3 regions of the Metabacillus dongyingensis genome follow, and region 3 is predicted to be linked to each of the others. Evidence: riboswitches for the same ligand, from Rfam matches in the RefSeq annotation. Region 3 holds a riboswitch; each other region holds the start of a gene.
The links. A riboswitch is a leader RNA that binds a small molecule or an ion and turns the genes downstream of it on or off. The one in region 3 is predicted to bind lysine.
Positions count from the first base shown of each region.

Region 1 (3,950 bases), on a different replicon from region 3:
TTAAAGGAGTTCAGGAGAAATGAATATTGCTTTTTTCCTTATACCCAAAAAGGAAGTTGTTTATTTAAACATTTATGCCACCATGAGGCAGGCGCTTGAACGAATGGAATATCACCGTTATTCAGCCGTTCCGCTGCTTGATGATGAGGGGAAGTACGTAACAACACTTACAGAAGGTGATTTGCTGTGGATGCTGAAAAACACACCTGATTTGCATTTTCATAACACAGAAAAAATCCGATTAACTGATCTTAATTACCATCGAAAGAATGAACCAATATCCATTCATGCTGAAATGGAGAACATTATTACAAGGGCGATGGAACAGAATTTCGTACCTGTTACAGACGATAAGGGAATCTTTATAGGTATAATCAGAAGAAGGGAAATTATTGAATATTGCGCAGCTCAGCTTTTGGGGAAAAAGAATTAAAAAAGGCTGCATTCAACATGCAGCCTTCTATTATATGGTTGAGCCAGTATCTTGTTTTTTCATATATTTCGTCAAAAACGGATAAATCACAAATCCTGCAAAGAAAAGGCCGACTCCAAGTATAAATGTTTTTATATCAGCAGTTCCTGTAACAATCACCCAAACAGAATAAATACAGGCTAGTGAGGCGATGATTCCGTCTTTTACTCTTGACCCTTTAATAAGATCATATGTCTCTCCTTTGGCAATCAGCTTTAAGAAGAAGATAGACGATACAAGGTATGGGAAAAGATAGGCAAGTGTAGCTGATGTTGTTAAGAATGTATAAGCTTCACTGATGGTTCCGGAAATCGTTGAGAAAATAAAGATTTGAGACATTAAATTCGTTATTATCAAAGCATTTTTCGGACTTCCTTTTTTATTTGTTTTAGCAAAGAAAGCAGGGAAAATACCTGATTTTGCAGCCTGGTACGGCACTTCAGATGACAGCAGAATCCATCCGATCGTTGATCCAAACAAAGATACGACAGCCAATAGTGCCATTGCATTTGCACCGGCATCGCCAATAATGATTGAAAGAACATCAACAAAAGGCTTGTCAGATGACTGCAGCTGATCGTGCGGCAGAACGCCCATTGTGATAAGTGTGATAATCATATAGATAAACACAGCAATAATTAGGCCAGTGATGGTCGCTCTTTTTACATCACGCTGAGAAGACGCGCGTCCTGACAGAATGACTGCCGACTCTATTCCTACGAATGCCCATAAAGTCGAGATTGCAGCAAATTGAACTTGATTTGTCAGCCCGTAAGTCACACCAGGCTCTGCTTCCACCGGGAAATAAAATTCTCCAAACGCTGCTGACTCCAGTGCAAATAAACCAGCGATGATGAAAAGCATAAAACCGATTACTTTTGAAGCAGTAGCCACAAAATTCAATTTGCCTGCACCGCTCAAGTTCGTTAAAAGAATGGTATGAGTGCCCCAAAGCAAAATGGTACAAACAATAAATGTAACGGCTCTTCCTAATTGAACATCCTGCGAACCAATTGAAAAAAGAATAGATTCGTCGGACATAATAGGAAAGAATGTAGAAAGGTAGCCTGCGAAGCTTGTGATGATCGCGACATTGCTGATCCAGTTTGCGACCCAATATCCCCACACCATGCTGAATCCGGCGACTTTTCCTCTTTTGGGAGTATCAAATAAAGCTTTAGCATAGCTTTGCGGACCTGCTGTAAGATCAGGTCTGCGGATTGATAAATTTCCGAATACAAGTGCAATCATTAAAACACCTAATCCGGTTACAAGCCAGGCGCTTGTGACGCCAAGCGGACTTGCGGTCTGTGCCAGTGTGCTTGGCAGCATAAAAATTCCGGAGCCCACCATATTTCCTACTACAAAGGCTGTTAAAAGCCAAAATCCCCATTTTTTCTGTTTCACTGCTGAAACCTCCTATAAATAGAACCATAATGTTATGGCTGCATAATTAGTGTGTGTATTTTTTGAAGAAATGGATCATTTTTGACAAACAAAAAGCGCATGGAACAAGTCCATGCGCAAAAATACACAAAAAACTCACTCAAAAATCTCATGATAGCACTCCACAGATTCTCTGTGGCAGTCCAGTACCTATTCGATACAGTCCCAGCAAGAAACAAAGTGGCTGTTTCAAACTTCGGCACCAAGTCCTTTCGAATTTGCAGTCAACAGCTCCACTAGCCTCTTGCAATCTACTCTTAATTGGTGCAACCTCTACCTCACCGAGATTATAGTGAGGATTTATAGTAAAAATAATATTTGAATAAAATAAAACTACCAATTCAGCTTCCTTTTGTCAATGGAATTCATGTATTTCTAAATTTTCCCTAAATAATATTGGCCGAATTTCATTTTGCAATTCATGGATAAATCAACTATAATTTACAAAGGCAGCGTTTTCTTTTTACTGATAAATAATCTATTAAATTGAGATGGAAGAAGGGTTCATAGTGAACTTAGGATTCGGCGAAATTATGTTGATCGTTTTTGTTGCATTGCTTCTTTTCGGACCGAAAAAATTGCCTGAATTAGGTAAAGCTGCAGGCAAAACGCTACGAGAGTTTAAGAATGCTACTAAAGGTCTTATGGACGACGATGATGCAAAATCAGATAAACAAATTAAATAAATAAAATTCGTAAAGGCTATGACACTTCGTCATGCCTTTTTCTTTTGTTTTTAGCCGGTTGAATTGTACAAATTTTTCGTTAATTGTTTTATAATGACAAGTGAGGGATTATTTAGTGTCCCGAAATACATAACAGGGGGAATGGCGATGAAAGCTGCTACGTATGCTGAAACGTGGGATTTAGATGTGTTTTTTGAAGGTGGAAGCAAATCTGTTGCCTTTAAAAAGTATTTAGAGGAGCTTGAAGTTGATGTTCCTTCATTTAAGGTGCAGGCAGAGAGCATCAAAGTACCTCAAACAAAAGAAGACAGCATCCTTTTAGGAGAGGTTCTTGAGAAATTTCAGGGTATTGCAAAACGGATGAGACAGGCAGGAGCTTTTGTCGGGTGTCTGCAGGCTCAGGATACAAATGATAAGCATGCCTCCGTGCTCCGGGGGAAGGTTACTCAACTCAGTTCTCAGTTTCAAAATGCTTTGGCAGCCTTTGATCAAAAGCTCGTTCAAGTTGACGATACGGTTTGGCCTGAGCTTGTAAATGCTGATGCCTTGACTGAATTAAAATTTGCCTTGACCGAGCGCAGGAACAGAGCAAAAAACAAACTGCAGATGGAGCAGGAAACACTGATCAATGCCTTGTCAGTGGACGGCTATCATGCGTGGGGACAGCTATATGATACTCTCGTCTCCAAAGTGAAAATACCATACAAAGAAGATGACAAAGTACATGAATTGTCTGTAGGCCAGGCAGCCAATAAATTCTCAAGCGCGGACAGATCAGTCAGAAAATCTGTGTTTGAAGAATGGGAAAAGGCGTGGGGAAGCGGTGCAGATTTATTTGCCCATACGCTGAACCATTTATCTGGTTTTAGACTGAATGTATATGAAAAGCGGGGCTGGGACGATGTTCTGAGTGAGCCGCTTGAAATCAACAGAATGAAACGCGAGACCCTTGATGTCATGTGGAAGGTGATTTCTGAGAATAAACAGCCGCTTGTAAGCTATTTAAAAAGAAAAGCAGATTTGCTTGGTGTCGAAAAGCTTAGCTGGTACGATCTCGATGCACCGATTGGCGGGAAAGAAGCGAAGGTCAGCTATCAGGAGGGAGCTGAATTTATCTTAGATCAATTCAGCCACTTTGGAGAAGAACTGACTTCATTTACAAAAAAAGCATTTGAGAACCGCTGGATCGAGGCTGAAGATCGTCCGGGAAAAGCTCCGGGAGGTTTTTGCACAAGTTTTACCGAAAGTGACCAGTCCAGAATCTTCATGACATTCTCCGGCACCCCGTCAAATATCGCAACTCTTGCCCATGAGCTGGGCCATGCCTTCCATCAGCATGCAATGGC
Region 1 covers NZ_CP082944.1:4,391,531-4,395,480, reverse strand. The annotation lists gene kdpDN (KdpD-like non-kinase potassium sensor) at 1-4, shown strand, start outside; gene K8L98_RS21845 (CBS domain-containing protein) at 20-433, shown strand; gene K8L98_RS21840 (amino acid permease) at 464-1,879, opposite strand; lysine riboswitch at 2,026-2,202, opposite strand; gene K8L98_RS21835 (twin-arginine translocase TatA/TatE family subunit) at 2,428-2,604, shown strand; gene K8L98_RS21830 (M3 family oligoendopeptidase) at 2,752-3,950, shown strand, end outside.
Region 1: linked by a shared signal. The riboswitch ahead of K8L98_RS21840 (amino acid permease) and the one ahead of dapA (4-hydroxy-tetrahydrodipicolinate synthase) in region 3 are both predicted to bind lysine.

Region 2 (3,950 bases), on a different replicon from region 3:
ATTTATTCTGCGCTAAACTTCAGGGAAACGGAGTGTCCGCTATGGAACAACTAATAAAAGAAAAGCTGGCACTTCTGCCAGATCAGCCGGGCTGTTATTTAATGAAAGACCGATTCGGAACCATTATCTATGTGGGTAAAGCAAAAGTGCTTAAAAACAGGGTACGGTCTTACTTTACCGGCTCACATGACGGTAAGACGCAAAGGCTTGTAAATGAAATCAGGGATTTTGAATATATCGTCACGTCTTCGAACATCGAGGCGCTGATCTTAGAATTAAATTTAATTAAAAAGCATGATCCTAAATATAACGTCATGCTAAAGGATGACAAAACGTATCCATTTATTAAAATTACAGCTGAACGGCATCCGCGTCTTATTGTCACCAGGAATGTCAAAAAAGATAATGGGAAATACTTTGGTCCATATCCTAACGTACAGGCTGCAAGAGAGACGAAAAAACTGCTGGACCGGCTTTATCCGCTTAGAAAATGTTCAACGCTTCCAGACCGTGTTTGCCTTTATTATCATATGGGGCAGTGTCTGGCACCGTGCGTCTATAAGGTAACACAAGAGCAAAACCGTCAAATGGTCGATGAGATGTCCCGTTTTTTAAGAGGCGGTTTCAAGCAGATTAAAGAAGAACTTTCAAAGAAGATGCTGGCTGCTGCTGAGAATCTGGATTTTGAACGGGCAAAGGAATATCGTGACTCCATCGCCCATATTGATGCAACCATGGAAAAACAGAAAATGGCGATGAACGATTTTGTCGATCGGGATGTGTTTGGCTATTCCTATGATAAAGGATGGATGTGCGTACAGGTTTTCTTCATCCGTCAGGGCAAATTGATAGAACGTGATATTGCCATGTTCCCGCTGTACCAGGAGCCGGATGAAGAATTTTTAACCTTTCTTGGCCAATTTTACTCCAAGAACAATCATATTCTGCCTAAAGAAATTCTGCTGCCTGAAAGCGTTGATAATGAAATGGCAGAACAGCTTCTTCACGTTTCAGCAATTCATCCTAAACGCGGAAAGAAAAAGGATCTGGTATTGCTTGCACATCAGAATGCCAAAATCGCTTTAAAAGAAAAATTCTCCCTCATTGAGCGTGATGAAGAAAGAACAATCAAAGCAATTGATCAGCTTGGTGAAAAAATGGGCATCTATACACCGGCAAGAATTGAAGCATTTGATAATTCAAACATACAAGGGACAGACCCTGTATCTGCGATGATTGTATTCATAGATGGTAAGCCTGCCAAAAAAGAGTACCGCAAGTACAAAATTAAAACAGTTCAGGGACCAGATGATTACGAGTCCATGCGTGAAGTTGTCCGCAGAAGATACACGCGCGTGCTAAAAGAGGAGCTGCCGCTTCCTGATTTGATTATCATTGACGGAGGCAAAGGGCATCTGGCTGCAGCTCAAGATGTACTGGAAAATGAACTCGGTTTATCCATCCCTGTCGCAGGACTAGTAAAGGATGAGAAACATCGGACTTCTAATTTAATGATCGGCAGCCCTCCGACTATTATTGAACTTGAACGCAACAGCCAGGAGTTTTATCTGCTGCAGCGAATCCAGGATGAAGTGCATCGCTTTGCGATTACTTTTCACAGGCAGACAAGAGGAAAAACGGCCTTTCAATCGATCTTGGATGATATACCTGGAGTCGGGGAAAAACGGCGCAAGACTCTGCTCAAGCATTTCGGTTCTGTTAAAAAAATGAAAGAAGCCACCCTGGAAGAGCTGATGGCCGCAGGGATTCCGGCAATCACGGCACAGCTTTTAGCAGAAAAATTGAAAGAATAGATTGCACAAAGACAAATTCTTTGCTACAATTCTAACTAATTTCATAACCAGATCGTTTAGTTCGTTAAATGATGGTAGAGGTGCGAACTTCAAGAGTAGCCCTTCTGAGGAAAATGGATTCCTTTGAAGATGGGTGAAAGGGGAGAGTCGCCGAAGCAAATAAAGAGCCATTTCTTTCTTTTGCTGGTTTTGCGTTTAATAGACGTAAAATTGTCAAGAAGATGTATTTTTCTTGGAGCGCTATCTCATTGTATGAATGAAGTTCCATTATTCGTTTATGCAAGCAATGAGATAGAGAATCTCATTGCTTTTTTGCGTTTTCTGAGATTCTCCCTTTTACCTGCTGACGATCAATATAATAGGAAAGGCGAGAGGCTGATATGGGTTTAGTTGTACAAAAATTTGGAGGTACATCTGTTGGATCTCCAGAAAAAATTATGAATGCTGCAAGAAGAGCAATCGAGGAAAAAAATAATGGGAATGATGTCGTAGTTGTTGTTTCAGCAATGGGGAAAACAACGGATCATTTAGTTTCCCTGGCAGCGGAAATCACTCAAAAACCAAGCAAACGCGAAATGGATATGCTGCTATCAACTGGTGAACAAGTAACGATCTCTCTTTTGACTATGGCTCTTCAGGCACAAGGATACGATGCTGTTTCATATACAGGCTGGCAAGCTGGCATAAAGACTGAAAATGTCCACAGCAATGCGAGAATTTCAGGGATTGATTCAGATAAAATCAATGAGCAGCTCCAAGCAGGAAAAGTTGTTGTCGTTGCAGGCTTTCAGGGACTTGCAGACGGACAGGAAATAACGACGCTCGGCCGCGGCGGTTCAGATACGACAGCTGTTGCACTGGCAGCTTCTCTTAAAGCAGATAAATGTGATATTTATACAGATGTAACAGGTGTATTTACGACAGATCCGCGTTTTGTAAAAAGTGCAAGAAAGTTAGACGGCATCTCATATGATGAAATGCTCGAGCTTGCCAATCTTGGCGCAGGTGTACTTCACCCCCGTGCTGTTGAATTTGCAAAAAATTACGGAGTTCCTTTGGAAGTCAGATCAAGCTCAGAAAAAGAAAGAGGCACTTTAATTGAGGAGGAAACAAAGATGGAACAGAATTTAGTTGTAAGAGGAATTGCGTTTGAAGATCAAGTATCACGAATCACGGTCAGCGGATTGCCAAGCGGCCTCAAAACCCTGTCTACTATTTTCAAGACACTTGCAAGCCACGGAATTAATGTGGATATTATTATTCAAAGTTCAACAGACAGCAGTTTGGCATCACTCTCCTTTTCTGTGAAAACAGGTGATGTGGAAGAAACCGTTCATGTACTTGAAACCTATCAATCCGAGCTTGGCTTTGAAAAAATAGAATCAGAAGGTGGTCTTTCAAAAGTTTCCATCGTCGGTTCTGGCATGGTCTCAAATCCGGGTGTGGCGGCAGAAATGTTCCATGTTCTTGCCGAAGAAGGTATTGAAGTGAAAATGGTCAGCACGTCTGAAATTAAAGTGTCAACTGTTATCAGCCATAATGATATGGTGAAGGCGGTAGAAGTGCTGCATGATGCCTTTGAATTATCACAGCAGCCTGCAAAAGTGCTGTAAATAAGATAAAAAAGGGGTGGGTATCATGAATACCCATCCCTTTAATCGTTGTCAAATTCCATGTCTTTGTAATCCCATTTCACTGTAAAGTGCACTTTATCCGCACGTTTTTTTACTTGTTCATAGGTTTCTGTTATCTGCTTGTTCATTCGCTGCACCTGCTGTGCCAGAAATCCCGCTTCAAGCTGAAAAGAAGGTTCTTTCATTGTTTTGAATCTTGTTTTGATCAGTTCGCCGTCAAGCTGAAATTCCATTTCATCTTTTTTCTTATGTACCAATGAAAGAGTTCCAAAGCCGGCTAATGAAAAGAAAGCAATAAGCTCCTCTATAGATTCTGCAGGATATTTGCGCGCAAGGCTTTTACCAGCCCAGTAAAGCATAGATGCGGACTCTCTCCCGAGAATATCCGGAATAAGAACCTCTCTTAACAGCTCATAGGCGAATGCGGGCACTTGCATATCCCTCAGCTGAGTTATATCGATTTGTTCGCTGTTTTTTTTCACATTCTTCCCCTCTTTCTGCC
Region 2 covers NZ_CP082944.1:3,771,471-3,775,420, reverse strand. The annotation lists gene uvrC (excinuclease ABC subunit UvrC) at 42-1,814, shown strand; lysine riboswitch at 1,882-2,065, shown strand; gene K8L98_RS18765 (aspartate kinase) at 2,195-3,427, shown strand; gene K8L98_RS18760 (YslB family protein) at 3,469-3,885, opposite strand.
Region 2: linked by a shared signal. The riboswitch ahead of K8L98_RS18765 (aspartate kinase) and the one ahead of dapA (4-hydroxy-tetrahydrodipicolinate synthase) in region 3 are both predicted to bind lysine.

Region 3 (3,950 bases):
TGCTCGCTTTTATAAAGACGGTAACCTGATTAAAACAGTCGATATCTCTGGAATGAAAGGATCGCTCGACTCCCCATATACGACCAAAATTGGTCAGGATGGTACAGGAAAATACGGTTCTACGCTGACTGCACAGGTTGATGACCTGCAGATTTATCGAAATGTTTTGACCGAAATGGAAGTTCGCGCTATGTACGATAATGCTCCTCCGCTTCCACCCATTTCAGTAGAATCCATCTCATTGGATCAGACTGAACTCAACCTGAAAGCGGGGGCACCTATGCCGCTAACAGCAACTGTCTCTCCAATAGATGCGACAGTAAAAGAGGTTGAATGGATCTCTAGTGATGAAACGATAGCGAAAGTTGAAATAATCAACGAACGTCCCACTATTATTGCTGAGAATCCTGGCGACGCAACGATCACAGTCAAAACAGTCGATGGCGGCAAAACTGCGACAGCCAATGTACATGTATCTAACTCTATAGATGTATCGGGAGATGGGTTGTTAACGGAGGCTGATCTAAAACTTATACAGAAAAACAAAAATAGTCATGAAGGTGACAAACGTTGGAAACAAGCTCAAAAAGCGGATATTAACGATGATAAAAAAGTGGATCGCTTAGATGTGCAAATGATGAAGGATAAGCTGGCCCCTTACAAGAAAGATTTTCTTTACAAACGAGTCGTATTTATTGGAATCGATGGAGCTGGGAATGGAGTAAAAGACCAGCAAGCAAACGCAAAAAATATACAGAAGCTAATGAGTGAAGGCGCTGGAACATATGAAGCAAAAGCAATGCTGCCGACAATTAGTGGGCAAAACTGGGGATCCATGCTCCATGGAGTTGTACCTTCAAAACATGGTCTGAATAACGAAAATACAGGTAATCCTTACCCTGAAAAAAATCCTTATCCATCTTATATGAAATTGCTGAAACAAGAGCGTCCTATGCTTAATCAAGCTTCCTTTACTACATGGTCACCGATCAATAAAGGAATTATTGAAGATTCTGCAGGTGCTTATAAAGTAAATGGCGGGAACGATAATAATACGACACAAAAAACGGTGGACTATATAAAAGCAGAAGGTAAAAACAGCCGCAATATTTTTGTCCATTTGGATGAAGTGGATGGTGCAGGCCACAACTATGGCTATGGCAGCCTGAAATGGTATGAGGCATTACAAAAAGCTGATCAGCATGTTGGACAAATTGTCCAAGCTTTAGAAGAAGAAGGACTGATGAAGGATACTCTAATTATCGTCACAACGGATCATGGCGGAAAAGGTTATGGTCATGGTGGTTCCTCCCCAGAAGAACAGACCATTTTCTGGACTGCTAAAGGAACGTCAATTAAGTCTGGCACCGTGTTGTCTGATGTAGAAAATATAGATACAGCTGCTGTCGTTGCTCATGCGCTGCGTCTAGATATACCAGAAAATTGGGATGCTCAACTTCCTGCAGGACTATTTCAATACAAAAAATAAGAAATGTTAAAAAACCAGGTGCATTTTTCTTTATTAAGAAAAATGCACCTGGTTTCATTAATTCTCCTTTATTCCCTTTCATAATATATATATCAATCAAAAAGAGTGGCCCTTAAAACAGCAGGTTATGTCATTTCATAGGAGTTTAATATAAGATCATGCTCATCTGTTAAACACGATATATATCAGTCACAGTTTACCTACTGATTTTCAAACTTATAATTCCAAAAAGATTCTTACATTTTTGCATGCCTTTAGACTTTTTTTCATATCCCTCTCTGTCTTTTCCCAAACGTCACGGATTTTTATATCTTTTCTTTCTGTCGTTCGTTTTGTATAAGTCATGTGGTCCGCCCCTCCTTGAAATTCTTAGTATACTAAGATAAATACTAATTCCTGCTATAAGAGATATCAATTGTCAAAACTGCCTATAAAATGGAGTAACTTTTCATACAGATTTATCATAAAACACTTAATTTGTTGAAAATCATTGATTTCTAACTTCTTCGACAGCTTTTTAGCTGTGCTCCATCGTAAAAATGCTACAGATCATTCTTGTATTTTAAAAAAGATCTAAATCCGACTTGAAGTAGTAAGAATATTTTGTTATATTAGTACCAATTAAATAAAATTTTCCCTTCAATAATATTTGAAGAGAAGATAGAGGAGCAAAAACCATTAGTACACAATGCGAGGATAATGAGGTCCAATGACTATTGTGGAAAGGGGAATTTGCCGAAGCGGAAAGAATCTCATGTTCTTAAAGCTGGTTCTGTTATTGAATAAATGCAGAACTGTCATATAGGAAACTATATGGAGGGCTATCTTATGCAATGGTAACGACTTTTGAAAAATTTTGTTCCTGCTGCAACAGCGAATCCCTCGTTGTTGCTTTTTTGCGTTTCCTTTTGAACGTCTCTAACAACATCTGAATTTCAAATAATACTATTAAAGGGTGTGAAGTTATGAATTTTGGGCAAGTTTTAACAGCAATGGTTACCCCATTTGATCGTAATGGTGAGGTTGATTTTAACGCTGCGAGAAATTTAGTGAACTATTTAGTCAATAATGGTTCTGATGGATTAGTTATAGCTGGTACAACTGGAGAGTCTCCTACATTAACACCAGAAGAGAAAGTGGATTTATTCAAAGTTGTGGTAGAAGCTGTTGCTGGAAGAGTTCCAGTTATAGCTGGTACTGGCTCGAATAATACGAAAGCGTCTATCAGCTTAACTAGGCAGGCAGAAGAAGCAGGAGTCGATGGGATTATGCTCGTTACTCCGTATTATAACAAGCCTTCTCAAGAAGGATTATTTCAGCACTTTAAAGCAATTGCCCAATCAACCCTATTGCCGGTAATGCTTTATAATATCCCAGGACGAAGTGCTGTAAACATGTCAGTAGAGACAATTGTTCATCTCTCAAAGATAGACAATATTGTGGCAGTAAAAGAAGCAAGTGGCGACTTAGATACCATGGCACAAATCATCAGCAAAACACATAGTGATTTTACGTTATACAGCGGCGATGATGGGTTAACTCTTCCAGTCTTAGCAATCGGCGGAACAGGGATTGTTTCGGTATCTTCCCACATCATTGGTAATGAAATGCAAGAAATGATCAATGCCTTTAATAATGGTGATGTTCATGAAGCTTCTTCTGCACATCGTAACCTTCTCCCAATAATGAAAGCATTATTTACTGCACCAAGCCCATCACCTGTAAAAGCTGCATTGAATATGAAAGGACTAAATGTAGGAGATGTCCGCTTACCATTGGTCCCTTTAAACAATGAAGAAAAAAGAGCTCTGCAAAGAGTCCTGCAGCCTACTATCATTGAAGTACTTGCTTAAGAGAACACACTAAAGAGGACAGGATCCGTATCCTATCGCAAAAACCGAAATTGCAATCAAAATTGCATCTGAATTTGGAATGTGTTTTGTATCATTATTTACACTAAAAAAGCAAACGGATCAGTCCTATACTAAGCCGTTTGCTTTTTCCTATAGGTTAGCTTAATACTCAAAAAAAAGGTTCAGAGTTCAGAAGTTTGGTCTTACATTTCCTCTAATACTTTTTTAAGATCTTCGCCCATTTGCGCCCAACCATATTTCGCACCATTGAACGCTTGATCTTCTTTTTCGAATCCTGTTTGTTCAAGATGTAAGTAGGTTGTTTCATCCTCTTGCTTCAATGTCCATGTGACTATAGTGTTTATCGGATCACCTACCCATGTATAAGATAACTTATAAGGCTCGTCCACTACTAATACTTCACAATCTACAATTAAATTCCACTGCTCATTTCGGAATTGGCATTTATGTCCTACGATTGGTTTAAAGTTATTTTCCATTATCCATTTTGCAAGAGTATCCGAATCTGTTAATGCGTTCCACACCTTATTGATCGGGCTCTTAAAATTAAAATCTTGGGATACTGTTAAATTCATTTTTTGTTCCTC
Region 3 covers NZ_OK052578.1:298,276-302,225, reverse strand. The annotation lists gene K8L98_RS26245 (alkaline phosphatase family protein) at 1-1,489, shown strand, start outside; gene K8L98_RS26650 (hypothetical protein) at 1,706-1,834, opposite strand; lysine riboswitch at 2,143-2,321, shown strand; gene dapA (4-hydroxy-tetrahydrodipicolinate synthase) at 2,455-3,342, shown strand; gene K8L98_RS26235 (SRPBCC family protein) at 3,546-3,938, opposite strand; partial or broken gene K8L98_RS26230 (ArsR/SmtB family transcription factor) at 3,939-3,950, opposite strand, start outside.